Regions from separate parts of the Lysinibacillus sp. JNUCC-52 genome, predicted to be linked through region 1. Evidence: riboswitches for the same ligand, from Rfam matches in the RefSeq annotation. Region 1 holds a riboswitch; the other holds the start of a gene.
What was found. Region 1 has a riboswitch for cyclic di-AMP ahead of JNUCC52_RS07220 (MFS transporter). Riboswitches for the same ligand answer to the same signal wherever they lie in the genome.
Positions count from the first base shown of each region.

Region 2: linked by a shared signal. The riboswitch ahead of JNUCC52_RS12420 (APC family permease) and the one ahead of JNUCC52_RS07220 (MFS transporter) in region 1 are both predicted to bind cyclic di-AMP.

Region 1 covers NZ_CP065546.1:1,380,290-1,384,189, reverse strand. Annotated here, with positions in the region: gene JNUCC52_RS07225 (M20 metallopeptidase family protein) at 1-165, opposite strand, end outside; gene JNUCC52_RS07220 (MFS transporter) at 180-1,448, opposite strand; cyclic di-AMP (ydaO/yuaA leader) riboswitch at 1,684-1,830, opposite strand; gene JNUCC52_RS07215 (S-ribosylhomocysteine lyase) at 2,125-2,595, shown strand; gene JNUCC52_RS07210 (alpha/beta hydrolase) at 2,664-3,635, opposite strand; gene JNUCC52_RS07205 (acetyl-CoA C-acetyltransferase) at 3,887-3,900, shown strand, end outside.
Region 2 covers NZ_CP065546.1:2,517,575-2,521,474, forward strand. Annotated here, with positions in the region: gene JNUCC52_RS12420 (APC family permease) at 1-1,764, opposite strand, end outside; cyclic di-AMP (ydaO/yuaA leader) riboswitch at 1,943-2,089, opposite strand; gene JNUCC52_RS12425 (Nramp family divalent metal transporter) at 2,413-3,678, shown strand; gene JNUCC52_RS12430 (DMT family transporter) at 3,801-3,900, opposite strand, start outside.

The DNA of each region.
Region 1 (3,900 bases):
AACTTTTTGAGGTGTTAGACCCATAGAAAGTAATGTTTTTTCAACGTAAGCGACTGTATTCGGTAGTTCGAATCCAATCTCTGGATGTTGATGTAGATGTCTACGATGCTGAATGAATTCTTCTTGAAAATGTTCCGCCATTAGTAATGTTTCATGTTTCGTCATATGAATACACCTCTCTAGTCTAATGAATATTCTATATCTGAAGTCGTATTAACTTTAGGTTTTGTTTTAATGGCAATGACAAACAATCCAAATAAAACGATTGAAAGTACAATTAAGACATTTAACAGTAATCCATAGGAATGATTAATATTATAAATGGCCCCTGAAACAATTGGTGTCAGTGCAGCGCCTAGTGAGGAGAATAACGACACAATCCCGAATTTTGCGCTATATTCTTTTTCCCCAAATAGGGATGAAGTTAAGTAAGCAGGTGTAACTGTAACGGCCGTCGCACCAAATCCCGTAAATATCGTATACAGGATACCAGGTATTAATAGGTCACCTCTCATTAAAAATAAAAAGCTTACTAAACCAGAACCACAAATAATAAGTAATGTCGTAATGGTACCCAATTTATCGTATAAGCGACCGACTAATAACTTTCCGATAATTACCATTGCTGAACCTAAAGAGAGTAATAACGCAGCATGTTGAGGTGTGCCACCAATATCCTTTAAATAAGGCGCAAGGTTAATAATCATCCCATTGACGACAACACCACCGACAACAATTGCCGCACAAAGTGCCCAAAATGATACAGATTTAAGTGCTTCTCTTTGTGAAAGCCCATCTACTAATTGTGAAGGAGTCGCACTATTTTTTATTTCCCCTAGTGGAACAAGCCCTTTATCTGCAGGCTTAAGTCGAATAACAAACAACGCCATAGGTACGATTAACACAAACATTGAAATGCCTGTAATGAGGTAAGCACTTCTCCAACCGTAATCTGTAATAAGCCAGTTTAGAATAGGGCTAAGAATGACACCACCAAGACCACTCCCTGCTAGTGCAATCCCTAAACATAATCCACGTTTTTCGTTAAACCAATTTGTAATTAATACTGGTGCTGGAATAAGAGCAGCTCCAGCCAAAGAAGCCCCCATTAGCACTGCGAATAAGTAAAAGTGCATCGCAGTCGTCGCAAATGAAAATCCTACATAGGAAAGGGTGCCGAGCGTTGTAAATATCGTCAAATAAAGACGAATGTCCATTTTCCGCATTACTTTTCCAGCAATTGGGCAAAAAATCATGGATACTAAAGCCATGATCGTGTAATACGTCATAAATTCAGTCCGTCCAATTCCCAATTCTTCCGTTACTGGGACAGTATAAAGTGACACTAAATTAATAATTGGTGCATATAAAAATGTCATAATCATGACACATGCCACTACAATCCACCAACCATAAAAGATGCCTTTTTTCTCTTGTTGAGTAGTCATATCGGTTTCCTCCGTTTTTACTTAGTAATCGGGGCATTCCGCTAGTAGATTAGTGACGTTGAATCCGTTTTCAATTATCTCTAACATAATAAATGGCGATACCGACGATTGTTTCATCACGCTTTCTAATTCATTAAAAAGTAATGATGGGGAGTTTTGGAGGTTGTATTGATCATAAGTATTTTAAAGCCCTAAGACCTGTAGATACATCATTTTCAAATAGTACAAGCTCCATCTTCCTTCTCATTTAACGCTTACGAGGTTAGCTGACGGATTCGGGCCTTTGAGTAGCCCTACCTTAACAAGGATTCACCCCTTGGATTGAATGTTCATCCAAAAAATTTGGTTCCCCCGCATCCATTGGTTTCAGCGATCTAGAAAGTTGAAACTGCTATGATACTACTATTACAAGAAAAGTTAGTAAATACAGAAAATTTTTTTGCCAAATGAGAAGAAAAATTTTTTTACATAATAAAACCTTTTATAAATAGGGTATTAGATAAACGATAAATAAAAGAAAGAAAATATTTTTTCAAAAAGGAGAAGATTTAGATTGTTATTAATTAGAAAAATGGTGTAAGACTTCTATTTAATTATCATTCTATTTTAAAAATTTACACATTTCATAGAAAACCCGTTATAATAGTTAGTATTGTAAGAAAAGGAGCTGTTAGCAATGGAACGCGAAAAAACAAATGTGGAAAGTTTTGATTTAGACCATACGAAGGTAAAAGCACCTTATGTACGTTTAGCTGGTGTAAAAGTAGGACAAAGTGGCGATGAAGTTTATAAATACGATATTCGCTTCAAACAACCTAATAAGGAGCATATGGAAATGCCAGCACTCCATTCTTTAGAGCATTTATCGGCAGATCTTATTCGCAATTATTCCGACCATATTGTCGATTTCAGTCCAATGGGTTGTCAAACAGGCTTTTATGTATCGTTGATTAATCATAATGATTATGACGACTTACTTACGATTTTAGAAAAAACATTTACTGATGTGACGAATGCAACGGCTGTACCAGCATGTAATGAAGTGCAATGTGGCTGGGCAGCAAGCCATAGTCTTGAAGGTGCAAAAGCGCTTGCAAAAGAATTTTTGGCAAAACGTGATGAATGGCATATCGTTTTTGCAGAATAATAAAAAACCTTGCAAATTGTAAAGTGTCCGTTATGTAGATGGACATTTTGCTTTGCAAGGTTTTTCATTTAACGATGAAAAGGGATGACATTGGAAGAGGAAGAATCGTAATTAATTTTTTGATAAATAAAACTTTCTAAAAAGTCATGTATTAGATCTTCGTATTCAGCCATATTTTCATTAAAGGATTGAGCATGTGCACCTTTGTCAAAAAGCTTTAATTTTTTCTGTCCCGTCTTTTTATTATATAAATCGAGTGACATGGAAGCAGGAATAAATGTATCTGGAATACTATGGATAAAGAGAACGGGCTTTTCGATGTGTGATACAGCTTCAGAAGGCGTTACACTTTTAAATGAATACCCATCACGTAGTCGTATAAAGAAATCGGCGAAGCGAATTGGAATTATTGAACCATATTTAAATTCTGTCTTGGCAATTTGTTTAAGTAACATGGAAAAATCTGAAAAGGCACAATCAGCAATATAAAAATCTGCCCCATCTTCAACTGTTCCCGCATACAACAGCATTGTTGCCGCACCCATTGATTCGCCATGAATACCAAGGATAGCATTATCACCAATCATCGCTTTGACGGTTTTTACAACAGCATCTAAGTCATTTTTTTCATAGTAGCCATAGCTTGTTGTTTTACCACCCGAGTCCCCATGTCTTCGATGGTCAAAAATTACGGAGTTGTATCCTAGTCGTTCAAAAAGACGTGCGTATTTGACTGAGTTGATTTTATTTTCTGTAACGCCGTGACAAATAATCATTGTATTATTGGTTTGCAGAGGTTGGAACATAATACCGCGAATGGAGTAACCATTGGGGGAGTCAATATTTAATTCGCATTTAAAATTTTTATTGTACCAAGCTTCGTCAAAACGTTTGGCAGTTGTTTCGCGTTCACGAATAAATTCAGGGTCTTTTTGTTGAATGTACATTAATTTATTGGAAAGCGCAAAGCCGAACAACCCTGTTGCAGCAGCGGCGAGCGTCGTTGTAATACCTGAAAATAAAAGCATTTTCTTTTTCATCTTCAATACCTCCACGACTTCTTTCTTTGTATGTCTAGGCATTTGTCCTTAAAAGGGAAATGCACGTTTCTTAATAGTAATGTTCCCAACTACGTTTGTTTAAAACACGACAACATTTTACAACAACTTGTGAAATACTGCGATTATTTCTGTTATCGAAAATCGTCAAAACATTTGTTAAAATATAGTTATCTGCTAGTAGCATATGCATGCAGTGTTGATTTTTGAACGGGGAAAAGGGGAGAATGATTATGACAAACGAGGT
Region 2 (3,900 bases), 1.1 Mb from region 1:
TGTTCGAATTAATAGACTCGATTGATTGTGTAGCATATGCTGCCAACCTTTCTTCGGTAAAAACTGCGGTATAACAACTGTTACTTGGTAGTCAGTTTTCGCATATTGATGCTCCACCTTATCAATAAACTTTTTCAAAGGCTGCGTGATGCTACGATATGGCGAATAGTAAGTGACAAGTCGCACATCTGGCTGCCACGCCTTCCATTTGTCCTCAAAGGCTTTTGCATCTGCTTGATCGAATGCTACATAAAAGGCAATTATTTTATCAACATTTAAAGATTGTGCATAATGCAGTGAATTTTCCACCACTTTTGTGATTCCCGCAACAGGTACGACAAAGACATTTCCCTCTACTTTCGGTAATGCTTCACCATTAAGTCGTAATTGTTCCCCCACTGCATTGTAATGATGCTTAATGCGATGGAACATCCAAATAATAAGCGGTAAAAAGATAAATACAGGCCATACTTGGGGTAGCTTTGTGACAAAAAACATCATTGCCACTACAAAGGAAATAACTGCCCCTATTGTATTGATAACAAATTTCACTCCCCAGCCATTAGGTTTTTCACGCCACCATTTCCGCATCATGCCAGATTGCGCTAATGTAAATGGTATAAATACACCTACAGCATAGAGTGGAATTAACTGCTCTGTTGTACCATCAAACAAAATAATAAGCACAATAGCTGCTAGCCCGAGCATCATAATCCCATTGGAATAGCCAAGTCGATCGCCACGAATTTGAAATATTCTTGGAATAAAGCCGTCTTTCGATAAATTGACTGCCAGTAACGGAAAGGCAGAATAACCTGTATTCGCAGCGAGCACTAAAATCATCGCTGTTGTTCCTTGCACAATATAATAAAATACATTACGTCCAACACTCGCTTCAGCAATTTGAGATACAACCGTTGCTTGGGCATTCGGAGCGACTCCGTAGAAATAAGCTAGACTGACAATCCCAATAAACAGTACTGCTAAAATACTCCCCATCGCTAATAGCGTTTTCGCTGCATTAACGGGTGCAGGACTTTTGAAATTTGGAATGGCATTTGATATTGCCTCTACACCTGTTAATGCTGAGCTTCCTGAGGCAAATGCCTTTAATAATAAAAACAAACTGATGCCCGCAACAGGCGTCCCAATTTTAGGGTGTAAATCTGCTGGCACTTGCCCCGTTGCTACATTATAGATCCCCATGCCGATAAGCAATAACATGACAACGACAAATAAATAAACTGGATACGCTAAAATAGAAGCTGATTCAGTAACCCCACGTAAATTTAATATCGTTAAACAAATAACAAAAAACACAGCAATTGGAACGTTATAGGCATGTAAACTTGGGAATGCTGAAGTAATAGCATCTGTCCCTGCCGATACACTAACTGCCACAGTTAAAATATAATCAACGAGTAATGAACCACCCGCTACAAGTCCTGCATTCACACCTAAATTTTCTCGGGACACGACATATGCCCCACCACCGTGTGGATAAGCGAAAATAACTTGTCGATACGATAAAGTGAGTGCTACAAGCAGCACCACTACCCCTGCTGCAATCGGTAACGAATACCAAAAGGCAACCGTACTAACAGTCATGAGTACAATTAAAATTTGCTCTGGACCGTATGCTACTGATGATAAAGCATCAGATGATAATATAGCCAATGCTTTTGTTTTACTTAGCTTTTGTTCCCCCAATGCATCGGATTTCAATGGTTTACCGATAACATAACGTTTGAATGAATTTTTCATCCTTTACACCTTCTAGATTCATAGAGTGTGTTTCGCATTTCTAAATCGATTACACCTTCGCATAATCGGTCTCTTTCTATCTACTGGGGCTTTTTTGTATAGAATGCCATCAAAAAAACGTCTACAAGTCATCACTAAATACGACTTGTAGACGCTCTAACGTCTGACAAGCTCCAACTTTTCTGCTCTTAACGCTTACGAGGTTAGCTGTCGGATTCGGGCCTGAGTAGCCCTACTCTTCAAAAAGAGATTCACCCCAAGAATTGTTTACACAATCCATCAAAATTGGGTCCCCCGCGTTTAATTGCTTCAGCGATTTAGAAATTTGAAACTTTTATAATGATGTCATATTACGCCTGGAAATAAAAAAAGTAAAGAAGATATTGCCCACTTTTTCGTAAATTTTTTTATATCCTCATGGACAAGCTTATATCAGTGGTTTATCGGCGATTCGGCATGGTTTATCGGCGATTTTCGCTGTTTTACAGGCGATTTCGCTGGCCTTATCGGCGATTTTCAAAATTCACAAAAAAAATAATGAGCAAACTTCTTCACATTTTTAAGTTCTAGCTATAGAATAGTAGTATTATTATTTTCCTATAGGAAACTTTATTTCATTTACGATACTTTTTGAAACGAGGGAACAAGATGGCCTATAAACAGATGACAAAACCAGCAGCAGAAGCTGTTTTAGATGGAGACATAAAAGGCTGGCGGCGTATTTTACCCTTTCTCGGTCCAGCATTTATTGCAGCGGTTGCCTATATAGATCCCGGCAACTTTGCCACAAATATTACGGCTGGCTCGCAGTATGGTTATTTACTACTTTGGGTTATTGCCTTTTCAAATTTAATGGCTGTGCTGATTCAGTCTTTATCAGCGAAACTCGGTATAGCTACCGGAAAAAACTTACCAGAAGTAGCAAGGGAGAATTTTTCTAAAAAAACTTCTATATTTTTATGGATACAGGCTGAACTTGTAATTATTGCTACAGACCTAGCTGAATTTATCGGGGCTGCCCTCGGTCTATACTTATTATTTGATATTCCGATGCTACCTGCCGCACTTATTACAGCAATTGGTTCATTTGCAATTTTAGAGCTACAGCGCAGAGGCTTTAGAGCATTTGAAGCAGGTATTTCAGGAATGGTGCTAATTGTTGTGTTAGCATTTGCGTTCCAGACATTTTTAGCTCAACCAAATTGGGGTGATGTAACAATAGGCATGCTGACACCACAATTTGACGGTGTCGATTCACTGTTACTTGCAACAGGTATTTTAGGGGCAACCGTTATGCCCCACGCAATCTATTTGCACTCTTCTTTAACACAAAGTCGTGTCGTTGGTCGCAATGATAATGAAAAACGACGTATTTTCCGCTTTGAGTTTATCGATATTGTGATTGCAATGATTATTGCTGGTGCGATTAACATGAGTATGCTAATCATTGCAGCAGCAGTGTTCCATACGCAAGGCCTAGTAGTTGAAGATTTAGATATCGCCTATAACGGATTACGAGAGGCTCTTGGACCGATGGCGGCAGTATCTTTCGGACTTGGATTACTCATTGCAGGGCTTGCAAGCTCTTCTGTTGGTACATTAGCAGGCGACGTTGTTATGCAAGGCTTCATACAACGAAAAATCCCTCTATATTTACGTAGAGCAATTACAATGATTCCACCTTTGGCTATTATTGCAGCGGGTGTCAATGCCACTTATGCGCTTGTTTTAAGTCAAGTAATCCTGTCATTCGGTATTGCTTTTGCGCTTATCCCGCTTGTGATGTTTACAAGTAAAAAGGACATTATGGGTAGCCTAGTCAATCACCGTATCACAACTATACTTGGGTGGTTTGTCGTTGTAATAGTAGTTACGTTAAATATTTACTTATTATGGGAAACACTATTTGCTTAGGATGGGTGCCAGGCACTCATACAATTACACTCACCGTAGCGAACATCCACGGCATAGCAAAAAAGTGATAGATTGACGGCAGTCAATCTATCACTTTTTCTCTTTGTCTTAGACTCTCGCTTTTAAGAAAGTGCCTTTAACCCTACGACACCAATGATGATACAGCATACACTTGCTAAGCGGCCTTTACTTTTTGATTCACCAAAAAACATCATATTGATT